One region of the Pseudobacillus sp. 179-B 2D1 NHS genome, then DNA from elsewhere that is predicted to be linked to it. Evidence: a T-box and tRNA genes for the amino acid it is inferred to sense, from the RefSeq annotation. Region 1 holds a T-box; the other regions hold tRNA genes.

What was found. The T-box of region 1 lies ahead of argS (arginine--tRNA ligase). A T-box ahead of a tRNA ligase gene usually reads a tRNA of that ligase, here a tRNA-Arg.
Region 2: it encodes a tRNA-Arg, which carries the amino acid that the T-box ahead of argS (arginine--tRNA ligase) is inferred to sense. The anticodon was not compared.
Region 3: it encodes a tRNA-Arg, which carries the amino acid that the T-box ahead of argS (arginine--tRNA ligase) is inferred to sense. The anticodon was not compared.

Annotation. Positions count from the first base shown of each region.
Region 1 covers NZ_JBIQDP010000010.1:78,250-83,034, forward strand. Annotated here, with positions in the region: gene argS (arginine--tRNA ligase) at 1-1,597, opposite strand, end outside; T-box leader at 1,642-1,858, opposite strand; gene ACH0BF_RS11895 (APC family permease) at 2,180-3,565, shown strand; gene secG (preprotein translocase subunit SecG) at 3,705-3,941, opposite strand; gene eno (phosphopyruvate hydratase) at 4,069-4,785, opposite strand, start outside.
Region 2 covers NZ_JBIQDP010000001.1:398,203-402,987, reverse strand. Annotated here, with positions in the region: gene ACH0BF_RS02090 (S-layer homology domain-containing protein) at 1-6, shown strand, start outside; gene ACH0BF_RS02085 (hypothetical protein) at 195-1,112, shown strand; gene ACH0BF_RS02080 (hypothetical protein) at 1,299-1,511, shown strand; gene ACH0BF_RS02075 (hypothetical protein) at 1,586-1,744, shown strand; tRNA gene ACH0BF_RS02070 (tRNA-Arg) at 1,957-2,029, shown strand; gene ACH0BF_RS02065 (hypothetical protein) at 2,112-2,333, shown strand; gene ACH0BF_RS02060 (ABC transporter substrate-binding protein) at 2,816-4,429, shown strand; gene ACH0BF_RS02055 (ABC transporter permease) at 4,589-4,785, shown strand, end outside.
Region 3 covers NZ_JBIQDP010000019.1:62,532-67,316, forward strand. Annotated here, with positions in the region: gene tig (trigger factor) at 1-103, opposite strand, end outside; gene ACH0BF_RS17650 (tetratricopeptide repeat protein) at 247-1,224, opposite strand; tRNA gene ACH0BF_RS17655 (tRNA-Arg) at 1,449-1,525, opposite strand; gene ACH0BF_RS17660 (metallophosphoesterase family protein) at 1,810-2,319, opposite strand; gene ACH0BF_RS17665 (XTP/dITP diphosphatase) at 2,316-2,924, opposite strand; gene rph (ribonuclease PH) at 2,921-3,682, opposite strand; gene ACH0BF_RS17675 (GerMN domain-containing protein) at 3,852-4,785, opposite strand, start outside.

The DNA of each region.
Region 1 (4,785 bases):
GTTCATCCTCCTGGAGCACTTTCACTTCTGCGTAGTATTTGTTAAAAGCTTGCGCCAGATCAATAATATGCTTGGCAACTCGTGAAGGATCAAAGGTCACTACTGCTTTTTCAATCACTTCTGGAAATGCCATCAGCAGGCCGACCACTTCCCACTCTTTTTCACCGGACAATCGAATAGACGTTTCTTTCTCAGCATTCCAGCCAGCCTTTCGCAGAATAGAACAAGCCCTTGCATGCGTGTATTGCACATATGGCCCCGTCTCTCCCTCAAATCGCAAAATATCCTCCAATGAAAAGTCAATGTCGTTCATTCGATAATTTTTCAAATCGTTAAAAATAATGGCACCCACACCAACTTGTCTCGCTACTTCTTCTTTATTCGACAGGTTGGGATTCTTCAGTTCGACATTCTTTTTGGCAAGGGCAATAGACTCCTGCAGCACTTCTTCAAGCAAAACCACCTGTCCTTTTCTCGTCGACATCTTCTTGCCGTCTTTACGCATCATACCAAACGGCACATGGACCAGGTCGTCCGCCCAGTCAAAGCCCAATTTTTCCAATACAGCTTTTAGTTGTTTAAAGTGCAGGCTCTGTTCTCCACCCACCACATAAAGGGCCTTTTCAAAATCGTACGTCTCTTTGCGGTAAAGAGCGGCTGCCAGATCCCTTGTGGCATACAAGGTCGCTCCGTCCGACTTTTTAATCAGGCAAGGAGGGAGATTCTCTTCTTCCAGCGACACGACTTGAGCTTGCTCTGACTCCATAAGCAACCCTTTCTCCTCTAGTAAATGGACGACCCGGTCCATTTTGTCATTGTAAAATGCCTCTCCTGCGTATGAATCAAAATCAATGCCCAGCAGTTCATAAATCCGTGAAAAGTCCTTTAGCGATTCGTCTTTAAACCACTTCCACAGCCTAGCTGCTTCCTCGTCGCCGTCTTCGAGCCTCTTAAACCATTCACGCCCTTCCGCTTCCAACTGGACGTTCGTTTCTGCTTCCTCATGAAACTTTACATACAAAGAGAGCAGTTCCTTAATCGGGTTTGCTCTTACTTTAGCTTCATCTCCCCAATTTTTGTAAGCCGTAATCAGCTTGCCAAATTGCGTGCCCCAATCACCGAGGTGATTAATTTTCACAGGCTTGTAACCGCACTCGGCTAATAAGAGGGCAAGGGAATGGCCGATCACCGTTGAACGAAGATGCCCCATGGAGAATGGCTTGGCGATATTAGGTGAAGACATGTCAATGGCAATAGTTTTTCCTTTTCCACTGTTTGATGCGCCAAAATGATTTTTTTTCGCTAATACCTCTTCCAGCACTTGAGCAGTTACTTTTTGTTTGTTCAGAAACACATTAAGATATCCCCCAGCCGCCTCTACTTTCTCAAAAAGCGGAGAATTTACTTTTCGGCTCATCTCTTCGGCAATCAACTGTGGCGACTTCCGCTCAATTTTCGCCAGGGAAAAGCATGGAAAGGCTAGATCCCCACGTTCCAAATGCTTTGGCTTTTCAATTAATGGCTGCAAGTGATCCTTCGCCATTCTTCCCTCTAATGCCTCATACAGAGCTTGTGCAAATTCGTTACTATACATCATCATTCTCTCCTTATGATAAAAATAAAGAAACTCCCGTCTCTTCATGAAGAGACGGGAGTTTCTTTCCCGCGGTACCACTCTTTTTGTTCCATAACGGAACCGGCTCATCTTTGGTAACGGAAATACCCGGCTTGCCCTATCACCATCTTTTCAGACAAGCGTCTCAGAAGTGCGGTTCGTCATTTGATTTCGACCAGGCTTTCACTATCCCTGATTCGCTAAGTCCCTCATAATGATTACTCTCTTCCTCATCGACTTTTATATTTATAAATTCAATTTTTATCCCTTATATTTTTTACACTTTTGCAAGATTTGTGCCAAATTCTAAAACTCGTCAAATGAATAAAAAGTCCTTCATCATCTAATTTTCCTATTCACTTCATAATAATTTATGCAAAAATGAATAGAATTAACAAAAAATAATGTATTAAATAAACCTAATAATAGTTTAAAATATATTTTTAAAAGCTCGCCTTTTCCTTAATTAATTTAAATTTATTCTCGTCCTTCTCTTAGAGTTGGCACAAAAATTGTAAGAATGTTTGGAGATTTCAAATTTATGCTACAAAAGGAGGATGCACCTTGAATGAAAACATTCGTCTAAAGAAATCCTTAAAGTTATGGCAAGTGGTCATGATTGGGCTGGCCTACATGGCCCCTATGGTTGTATTTGATACATTCGGGATTGTGTCAGACATTACTGGCGGCCACGTGCCTGCCGCTTACTTTATCGCTTTGGCGGGGATGCTGTTCACAGCAGCCAGCTATGGAAAGCTTGTCAAAGTCTTCCCCTCAGCCGGTTCAGCCTACACGTACACTCAAAAAGCCATTAATCCTCATCTCGGATTTTTAGTCGGCTGGTCTTCGCTGCTTGATTATTTATTTTTACCAATGGTCAATGCTTTACTGACTAAACTTTATTTGAATGCTTTATTTCCGGCCGTGCCTTCATGGGTATGGGTCGTCGGTTTTGTCGGGCTTGTCACGCTAATAAACGTGCGAGGCATCAACATTCTTGCCAATTTTAATACACTCTTTGTTTTAATACAGATTGCCATTATGGTTGTATTTGTATTTCTTGTTATCAGAGGGCTTAGCAATGGTGAAGGAACCGGTCAACTGTTAACATCTCAGCCTTTCTTTGGTGATAGCATGGAAATAGGGCCTCTCATTGCCGGAGCAACTATTCTCTGTTTTTCTTTTTTAGGGTTCGATGCGGTTACCACCTTATCGGAAGAAACGCCTGATGCAGTGAAAACGATTCCAAAAGCGATTTTCTTCACGGCGCTTTGGGGCGGCATTATTTTCATTCTTACTTCTTACTTTATTCAGGTGTTTTTCCCTGACAATTCCAGATTTAACGATCCGGAAGCCGCTCTTCCTGAAATCGCTTTATATGTGGGAGGCGCTTTGTTCCAATCCATCTTTCTTGGCATTACCTTCGTCAATACACTCGCATCCGGACTCGCCTCTACAGCGAGTGTGTCAAGGTTGCTGTATGTTATGGGAAGAGACAATGTTTTTCCGAAAAAATGGTTTGCTTATCTTCACCCAAAATGGCGTACGCCGATGTTTAATATTATTATTGCAGCAATAGTTTCTTTATCAGCGATCTTTCTTGATCTTGTGACAGCTACCTCGCTCATCAATTTTGGCGCCTTGATCGCTTTCACATTCGTTAACTTATCTGTCATTAGCTACTTTGTTATTCAGAAGAAACAGCATAAAACAGTGAAAGGATTTGTTAATTATTTGGTTATGCCCTTAATTGGAGCTGCGATTGTTGGTGTGCTATGGGTGAACTTGGACATCCACTCTCTAACATTAGGAATCATCTGGGCACTCATCGGCTTTTCCTACTTGCTGTATATGACGAAAGGCTTCCGAAAACAACCACCACAGTTTGCTGGTGAACAAAATGAGATTTTAGCAGAATCCATTGCTCCAAGAGCAGGAAACGACAAGTAAAATAATATTTCAAAATAAGGATCTGTTCCTGACGAGTGTTTATTGGTGATCCGGTCAACGATATAAAAACCAATATTAATAAAAAAAGGGCTGACCTGAAAAACGGTAAAAACCGGCTTTCGGGTCAGCCCTTTTTGCATTACAAACCAAAATAAGATACAGCAATTGTTAAAGCAAAAAACAAAATCGCTAACACAACCGTTACACGGTGCAAGACTAAATCAATCCCCCGTGCTTTCTGTTTACCAAAAAGCTGTTCCGCTCCGCCGGAAATCGCCCCGGACAACCCGGCACTTTTTCCAGATTGCAGCAGCACAACAGCAATTAACGCAATCGATACAATCACAAGCAGAGTTACTAACAAAGTGTGTAGCATGTTTCTACCTCCATGAACGAGCATACGAATACACCAAGTTTAACACAAAAAAACAAAAATGTGAATAAAATAACAAGAGGCCAGCTTCCCATCACTTAAAAAGATGGGAGGCTGGCCCTGATTTTCCTTATTTTTTCAAGTTATAGAATGTTTTATCGCCTAAGTATTGAGCAAGCTCTCCAAGCTGGTCTTCAATGCGAAGAAGCTGGTTATACTTAGCTACACGGTCTGTTCTGGATGGTGCGCCTGTTTTAATTTGACCGGCATTTGTCGCAACAGCGATATCAGCAATTGTTGCATCTTCCGTTTCACCGGAACGGTGGGAAATAACGGCTGTATAGCCTGCACGTTTAGCCATTTCAATAGCATCAAATGTTTCAGTCAATGTACCGATTTGGTTTACTTTAATAAGGATAGCATTGCCTACTCCTTGTTCGATTCCTTGAGCAAGTTTCTTCGTATTCGTTACGAATAAGTCATCGCCGACAAGCTGAACTCTATTTCCAATGCGTTCAGTCAGCATTTTATGGCCTTCCCAGTCATTTTCATCTAAGCCATCTTCAATAGAGATGATCGGATACTTAGAAACCATTTCTTCATACCAATCCACCATTTCCGCAGAAGTTTTCACAACTCCTTCTCCGCTTAAATGATATTTACCGTCTTCTTTATTAAAGAACTCAGAAGAAGCAGCATCCATTGCTAGTTTCACTTGTTCTCCAGGTGTATAACCTGCTTTTTCAATCGCTTCAATAATGGTTTGCAAGGCTTCTTCGTTTGATTTTAAGTTTGGAGCAAATCCGCCTTCGTCACCCACTGCAGTGTTTAGTCCTTTTTCTTTTAA
Region 2 (4,785 bases), on a different contig from region 1:
GAGTAAATTATTAGTAGAAGATGAACGAACTATATTAGACTAGCCTGCGAAATGTCCATTCCAAATAAGACACGTCTAAATGGCGTGTTTTTTCTTATATTGTCATATTGGTCACGATGTAGTTTTTAACAATTTAAGTTAAGATAGAGACTAGAAAGAGAGTAAAACGGTTGAAGAACAGCGAGGTGGGGTTAGTGAACGGTTTTAACTTTTTTAGAGAGAATCCAATGACAAAGTTTGTTAGGGAACAACAAGCGTGGAAAAGACAGCTTATAGGTTTGGCTCGCTCTCCTTTTAAAGAGGTATTTGAAGAACATAGAAAAATGAGAGAGAATTCATTTAAACCCTTTTTTGAAGTAAATAAGGTAGCTGAAGCTTTAAGAAGATGGTCTGAAGGTATAGAAGATACAAAGGAAGACATGATAACTTTTAAAAAGGCAATGGTAGACTTAGGCTATCCTCCAAATGATTGGATTGATATAAGAAAGCTCAGACAGATTGCTCAAGATTATAGTGAGAATGGAAAAGAGCATGTAGCAGAATATATTGATGAGTTTATGGTAAAGTTTTATGATGAGAAAATGCTTGAGACAATAAGGGCTAATTGGAATGAAAAATCCTATCTTAAGAATCGATTACCTTTATTAAGAAATGCAATTATGGCTCATAAGTTAGGAATGTACGATCTCGTGGTTCCAGCAGTATTATCTCAACTAGAAGGGCTAATAATTGATTCCTTTGAAATTAAAGGATTTGTCAATGAAGACATACAATTAATTTTACTTGAACATCTATTATTGAAGAATAAAGAAATTACTCATAGTTTTGATTATGATGATGCAATTTATGAATATTATTCAACTAATATTTTAGTAAGCTTTAAGCACGGAAGTTTTATCAAGTCGGATGTGAGTAGGCATGCTATTTTACATGGTGGATATACAAACTTTGGCAAAGAAACATCCTCATTAAAAGTGCTTTTATTAATTGATTATCTAATTGATGCAATAGAAGATTTGAGAGAGAAAACTATTAAATTAGCAAAAGAAGAGGTACGTATTTATAGAAAACTTAGATATCAACGTCAAAATAGAAGGAAGAGAAATAGATAAAGAGACTAACCAAAGCCTAAGTACGGTAATTCGTATTTAGGCTTTTTTTGTTCAGGCTATAGAAAAAGTTTCTAAGTGAAATAGTTTTATTTGTAATTAATTTGTATCTAAGGAAACCATTTCAGCTATTCGTCTAAGTTTTAATCCTTTATCCTAATTAAGGAGCTTGATTAGGAGGAAGTAATAATGGAGCAATTAATCAAAAATAAAGACAATACAGGCGATGATTTACAGAAAGAAATACATATTAATAGAAGAATAAAGAAAAAACAAAAAGCACCGGACTTCTACGTAACACACAAATACAAAGAGGACACCGATAAGACACTAGAAGACTTACTATATAGTAAAGAATTTGTTGAAACTCTTTACAAGATGGTAATGAAATATACTGACTAAACACATAATCAGATAACACTCCAATAGTTAAAGAAGAACTTATTAAGATATAAATGATTGAAAGGTGAGACATCATGACGAAAACTGATAATGATTCAAAGACAAAGGTGAGACAATCTACAAAGATCATTTATCATCCAGAAATTCTTGAAGAATTTAAAAAGAAATTAATAGAGCATTTTCCTGAGAAAATTCTTCAAGAATGGGCAAAACAGATTAACAAGTATTATTAATTTGGAAGTCCTGTGAGTATTTCTTTTCGATTTAGGAATTATTCGATTCACTAACTCTGGGCAATTGAGTAAAATTTAGTAGATTGCAAGCTAGCTACGTGTTAAAATAGAGGGAGAAAAATGGGATACTGTTAGAAGATAGTTGTGAGACAAAATTCCAAAAATATGACCGAGTAAATTAAATAAACCGTTATATATCAACCATATACACACGCCTTTAGCTCAGCAGGATAGAGCAGCAGCCTCCTAAGCTGCAGGTCAGAGGTTCAAATCCTCTAAGGCGCGTAAAACAGAAGGGAAAACCCCTTCTGTTTTTTTTTGCTCTTTAACTTTCTATTTGACATCCCTCTTAATGGAAATGTCGAAAATGCCGGATGAGCAATACAGCAATCTCCAGCAGCAGGTTAAAGTCATCGGGCTGGATGAGAGATGGAAAGAAGCCAGAGATATATACAGCTGTGTGAACCTGATGTTCGACGATATGGCGTTCTTTATGGTACAAAACAATTTGACCGAAGAAGACGTGCTAGAAGAGGAAATAAAATTGACTTTCCGGATTATGTTATCAAGTTGTTTGAAGGCTATTTAGGCTAGTTACACGGTAGACTCCCGAAGCAGTTCTAAAAAGGGATCTTAAGAGGAAAAGAGCCGCTCACTGCTCAAAATGACGAATCTATTTCTAGAGGCGATTTGATAATTGAATGACGATCAAAAAAGTTAAAATAGGAGTTCTCCAAACAACATCTTTAATCAAGAATACAAGCACAACACCTATATAATCATTCAACGTATAGAGAAAGTGCTGTACGTTTTCATTGATTGTTTTACGAGATCCATTTTCTTGATTTTAACAAAATTTACAATGTGCAAAATTCAAATTAAATATTAAAAATACTTCTCAACAAGCATTAGTTACTAGATATACCCATATCTAACAAGTGCGGATTCTCTGTATAAAAAACTTCGTATTAAATTGATAAGAATTTCAAGAGATTTTGATAAGATTTTAAAGTTTTATTTTCTAAATATTCTATATAATCTAAATAAATCAGAGATAAAGGGGGAAAAAAGATGCAGAGAAAAGGAAATTTGGCATTCGTTTTATTAAGCGCTTTTCTACTGTTTATATTTGCAGGCTGTTCCGGAAAAAAAGATGCCGGCTCAGAAAATGGTGGAAAAGATAGCGAGAATGGCGGAACGGTCACAATCGGGATTGCACAGGACGCCGTTGCCATTGATCCGGCCTTTTCCTACGATTTTGCGACAGGACCAGTCGTTAACTCCATCACAGAAGGATTGCTTAAATTCGATAAAAACGGCGAGCTTCTTCCTAACCTTGCAAAGGAATGGGAGAATCCTGATGAGAAGACATACATTTATCATATCCGCGATGACGTGACCTTCTCAGATGGAAGTCCGATGACAATGGAAGATGTTATGTTTTCAATGGAAAGAATTAAAGATCCTGCAACCGCTTCCTATGTAGGCTGGATGTATGAAAATGTAGAGAAGATTGAACAAGATGGGGATTGGACAATTAAAGTCACATTATCAGAGCCTGATGCTTTGTGGCAATATGTACCTGCAACAACTGCTGGACATGTAATTTCTAAAAAGTATTTTGAGGAACATAAAGAAAACTTCGGCAAGCCAGAAGGTGGACTATTGGGGACAGGGTCCTTTAAGTTTGTAAGCTGGCAAACAGGATCAGAAATTGTTTTGGAGAAAAATGAAAATTACTGGAATAAAGAGGGCGGCCCTTATGTGGATAAAGCGGTTTTCAAAGTGATTCCCGAGGGCACAACGAGAATTACCGGGTTGAAAACGGGGCAATTAAATATTGCCACAGAGCTTCCTCTGGATCTAGTGGAAAAAATAAAAGAAATGGATAATGTGAGATTGGATACGTCAGATTCATATTTAATAGATGGTATCGAGTTCAATACACAAAGAAAGCCATTTGATGATCCTAAGGTAAGACAAGCAATGAACTATGCGCTTGATAAAGATAAAATTTTAAAGCAGATTGTTAAAGATGCGGGGATTCCTGCTGAAGGGTCAACTGTGCCGCCAGTCATGTGGACGTTTTCTAAAGATAAGTGGGAAGCTGCAAAGAAAGAGTTGCCTGACTACTCTTCCAACATAAAAAAAGCAAAGAAATTATTGGCAGAATCAAGTGTGCCGAACGGCTTCAAAGCGACCATTTCCACTGATGGAGACAGTCTCCGAATGAATGCTGCTTTGGCGTTGCAAGCTGCAGTTAAGCCGCTTGGCATTGAATTAGAGGTTGAAAAGCTGACTGGAGAGGAATTGATGACCCGTACATTCGGCGGCGCCAGAGATTATGATATTGCGGTGCAAAACTGGGGGTCGGATTTCCCAGATCCTTCAGGAAACTTAAGTCCGTTATTCCACTCAGCTAACACAGCTGATGGCGGTGCCAATTACGCCAACTATAAAAATCCAGAAGTTGATAAGCTGCTTGAAGAACAAAACAAGTTGATCGACCATGACAAGCGTGCAGAGCTAATGATTCAAGCACAAAAAATCATTGCGGAAGATTCGCCATGGATCACACTAAGCCATCAAAAACAAATGATGGCAATGACCAATAACGTGGAAGGTTATCATATCACTCCATTATGGTATTGGGATGATATCTTAAAAAACATTAAATTAAAATAATGGCAGTATGAAAGAGCTCCTCTTCATCAAGCATTTATTTGAAGAAGGGGAGATTCTCCCTTCGGAAGTCTTCCTTTTTGATATGGGGCAGCATGGATTAATGCTTGGAACAAGGAAGGGCGATAGCGTAAATTATTTTCCCTTGAAGGAGGTGTAGGCTTGACTAGCTATATTATAAGGAGACTTCTCTTTTTAGTTCCCATATTATTCATTGTATCTGTTCTCATTTTTGGCATGTCAAGACTGGTACCCGGGGATCCGGCAATCATCATGGCGGGCGGACACCAAACGTCACCGGAAGTCTTAGATAATATCCGTGAAAAATACCACTTGAATAAGCCGGTTATAGAACAATA
Region 3 (4,785 bases), on a different contig from region 1:
CTTTTTTAAATGCGGCATCTAAACCGTTGTTTACTGTTTCCGCATCTACTTCTACTGTTAGAACCCCTTGGTTCCCTTCTTGCTTTTCCCATTTAGCAGACATAAAGTTCCCTCCAAAAATCTATAAATTGATCATCATGAACATTATAAGTTGTTCGGCCGCCCTATGTATATTTCTCTTACACAAAAAGGACACATTATGACCTTTACATTATACCATACGTTTTTTCTCTTTCAACCAAAAGCCTACATGATCGGTGAAGAAATTTCATCTAGTTTTCTTATAAAATTAAGGCTCAGCTGCACATCCTCTTCCTGCTCATTTTCCTTTACCACCCCTGCGCCTTCATAATATGAGCGTAGCTGATAGAGCGATGCTTTTGCCCATCCCGCAGGAGAAATTTCTTCCGGTTCAAACGGATATAGAAGAAAAAAATGGCGTTTTACCATTTCTTTCGCCTGCTCCAGTTGAACAGGGTCCTTATCGGCCAGCTCTTCCTCAAGAAAAGAAACCACTTGTTTAAAATAATCCTTCTCAAAGGCATCTACCAATTGCGCTGGAATAACCGTTCCCACAAAACAGAGTTTCTTCACCGTGACCATCTTTTCAATCCCATGCTCTTTTAACACATTGAGAACGAGCGTTTGCAGAAAAGGATGGGCATCCTCTTTCTCGAGCATTGCTTTTAGCTCATTATAATATGGATGAATATTTACATGGGCAAGCTCCATTAATTTCAACGTTTGTTCACGTAAGCTTTCTTCGCCAGTAAATAACATTTCCCACTTTGTTTCAGGAGAATCCATCATCTTTTGGCTCAATTCAAGCAGCCTACCGAAATAGTCTCGCTTGTTTTCTGGCAGCTGCTTTTCCTCCATGAGAGCTGACAGCGTGGAGAAAATAGTATTGTATTGTTTTTGCTGCATAAGAATGAGTACATAAATATCTAGTACATCATAATAGTCCCCAAGACCTTTATGAAGCATGTCACTGCATAATTCCAAGGCCCTTTCGTAACGGCCGCTTTCGTATAGCGCTAATAAAAGGGCTGTCTTTACGTCTCCCTCTTCAGCAAGCGGATATTTTAACGCTTCCGATAAAAAGGAGGCCGCCTCATCATAGTCTTTCTTCTCAAGTGCCGCTCGTCCTTTTTGAATAAGCGCTTGAGCTGTTCCTGGAAAAATAAATACATTTCCTTTTCTATCCCACTTTTTTTTCTTCATAGTCAGTCACCCGATTGTCTTTAGCTCTATGAAAACAGCAGCTGCTTTCATTCCTTTTTCTGTATTTCTGTAAGTGTAGCATGTCTGTTTCGAAAAAAAAAGCCAGGAGCGAAGGAGCAAAGTTCCATTCACCTTAAAATAAGAGACACACGCAAGAATAATAAAATAAATTCCAGAATAAAAACCTTCCAAGCAATTGCCTGGAAGGTTGGTTTACTTATGTATGGCGTCCCAGGAGAGATTCGAACTCCCGACCGACGGCTTAGAAGGCCGTTGCTCTATCCAGCTGAGCTACTGGGACAATTTCTAAAAAATTTTGAACTAGTTATGTAAGACATTTACTATAATAACAACCCATAAAAAAATTGTCAATGCGTTTTTGATAATTTTTTCTTTTATTGTATAGAAAAAACTTATTCTGCATGAAAAAGAGAAGTTCGGTCCAAAAAGTTAGCGAAGATCAAGCTTTCCGGACCGCTTCTTTCAAGAGTATAGAACCGGCCAATGAAAAAAGTCCATGGATAAACGCCTGATAACTGCTTTTATTGTATACAGAAAAGCCAGCAAAGTATACCTACCTACTTTTTAAAATGAAAATGTACAACTTAGCTCTGTCAATTCCCGATGGGTGTCATCGAAAAAGCGGATCACAGCCTGCTGCTTGTCCGTTTCTACAAGAGCATACGTTTTCTCACGCCGGCCGCGCGGCATCGCAATGCTCCCTGGATTTAAGAAGAGGGTGTCACCAATCTTTTCTGCTCCTAATATATGAGAGTGGCCGAAAAAGGTTAAATCTGCTCCATATTCCTGTGCCTTATAAGTTAATTTCATGAGGGACATCTTTACATCATAACGATGGCCATGAGTAATAAATATTCTCTTGCCCTTGACTCCCTCTACTACATCATATGGAAATTCTTCTTCGGCATCGCAATTGCCTCTCACAACAAGATAGCCTTCAATAGCAGGATCATCAGCGCTAAGCTCAGAATCTCCACAATGAATGAAGACATCCACTTCTTCTTCATAGCGCTGTTTTATCTCTGCCAAAATTTCGCTCCACCCGTGACTATCACTCACTACTAATGCCTTCATCCAGTTTCACCACCAATCAGTTCTGGAAGCATTCTTCCCAATTTCCTCATAGCCACTCCACGGTGGCTGACGCTGTTTTTCTCTTCCGGCTGCAATTCTGCCATCGTTCTCTCAAAGTCCTCCAGCCAAAAGATCGGATCATACCCAAAGCCATTTTCCCCTTTTTTCATCATTGTGATCTTGCCCTCACACGTTCCTGATACCGTTACCGTTTCTTTGCCTGGACGGGCAATCGCCAATACACAATGAAAACGGGCTGTTCGTTTTTCCATCGGCAGTCCTTGAAGCTCAGCAAGCACTTTTTGAATATTTGCTTCATCGTCCTTATCGGCACCCGCATAGCGTGCGGAGTATACGCCCGGACGGCCTTCAAGTGCGTCGATACTTAACCCCGAATCATCGGCAATAACAAGCTGTCCCGTCTCATTCGATATTGTTTTTGCTTTCAGGATGGCGTTTTCCTCGAAAGTCTCACCTGTTTCTTCCACATCAGCTAACGCCGGATAGTCAATCAGCGTTTTTACATCCATCCCGTAATCTGCAAATAAACTTGAAAACTCTTTTGCTTTTCCTTTGTTTTTGGTTGCTATAATTACTGTTTTCATTCCGCTGCTCCTTTTGCCTGACTGCCGATTTTCCCGGCAATTTCTCCTAAAGCGGCTGATTGAATAGTAAATAAGCTCGTTATTCCTGTCTGGGCAAGCTCCAAAAGCTGCTGTAGATCATTAATAGAAAACGTCGCTTCTTCTCCTGTTCCTTGTAATTCCACAAATTCATTGTTGCCAGTCATCACTATGTTCATGTCTACTTCCGCCTGGCTATCTTCTATGTAATTTAAATCTAACACAGGTCCATGCTCTTGGACGATTCCCACGCTTGTCGCTGCAAGAAAGTCGGTAACCGGAAACGATGGCAATCCTTTTTCCTCATACAACTTATTTAAAGCGAGAGTCAAAGCGACAAAGGCTCCACTTATAGAAGCTGTCCGCGTACCGCCATCTGCTTGAATCACATCACAGTCAACCCAAACGGTCCGCTCGCCAATCACTTCTAAATTTACAATCGCTCTAAGGGCACGACCAATCAGGCGCTGAATTTCCATTGTTCTTCCCGATACTTTTCCTTTGGAGGATTCGCGAATGTTTCGTTGTCCAGTGGCCCTCGGCAACATAGAATACTCAGCGGAAATCCAGCCCTTTCCGCTCCCTCTCATGAATGGAGGCACACGCTCCTCAATGCTCGCTGTACAAATCACTTTTGTGTCACCAACCTGGATTAGCACTGATCCTTCTGGATGTTTTAAATAATTAGTCTCGATATGTACATCTCTCAATTCATGTGCTTGTCTTCCATCAAATCTCATCCTAATTCCCTCCGTTATTTCATTTGGTCCGCATCTTCCTATAGTAGCACTTTTCTTTCAGACATAAAAAAGAAATCATTCACCTAAGCCCTCTGACAGCAGACGGTTAGATAGATGATTATCAGAAAAGTCACTTGCATATACGGTCTGTTAAAGGGAAGGGAGCCTTTCACAAATCAACCGGATTTACCACATCCGGCCGTGTTACGGAGCTGCTCAGCGGCTTTCCTTGTTCAGTCGTAATATTAGAACTGCCGCCGACTCGAAGAGCCAGACTCTCAATTTGAGTTCCTTCCGTTAAAGACAAAGCGAGTGATTTTAATATATGCTCGGATACCATTTTGTTTTCAAAGCTCCCAAGAATGGCTTCATTGAAATTCAGGGTAACCCGCCCCTCTTTAATTACAGGCTTTTCTAGTAATTCAGCCTCCGGTAAGAACTCTGTTACAAGACCTGAATTGGCGCGCGGCCCCTTTGCCAGCTCCTTAACGATAGCGGTAATTTGATCTTCTTCCGCATTACTTACACGTTTGGTGACAGGCACGTAATAATAGCCTTCTCCTTCCTGGGCCATATAATATACAGTTACTGGTCTTGTATTGATAATGTCAACCACTCCTGATGTATCTATATTAATCCCAGCCTGCCGCGTCAGTCCCTCTTCATCAAGCGCCATCTTTCCAACTGGCATTTCTGAAAGCGATTGTCCGTTCACCTGTAGCTTGACCCTCTCCACTGAATCAAATTGTGTTAATGTCCAAGCAATGGATTGAACAATTCTTTCTTCATCTGCCTCGTCATATTCTTTAAATTCAGGTGAAAAGTCAACTGTTGCAGTTCCCTCTTTAATGTCTACGCTCTTCACTTGTGTACCGGCTGGCAAAACAGCCCGAAAACCATTGGGAATACTGTTAGATACAGGCCCCTCTGCTACCAGATACTCCAGCGCCTGCTTGGCCAAACTTTTTGTATTTGGAAGCGGCATCGTTTGGGAAACCACATAGCCATTCTTATCGATTAAGTATAACTCTGTCATGACCATATCTTTTTTCTGCGCGGCTTTCTGTCCCTCTTCACCGGACAAGCTGTCCGTATAAACAACG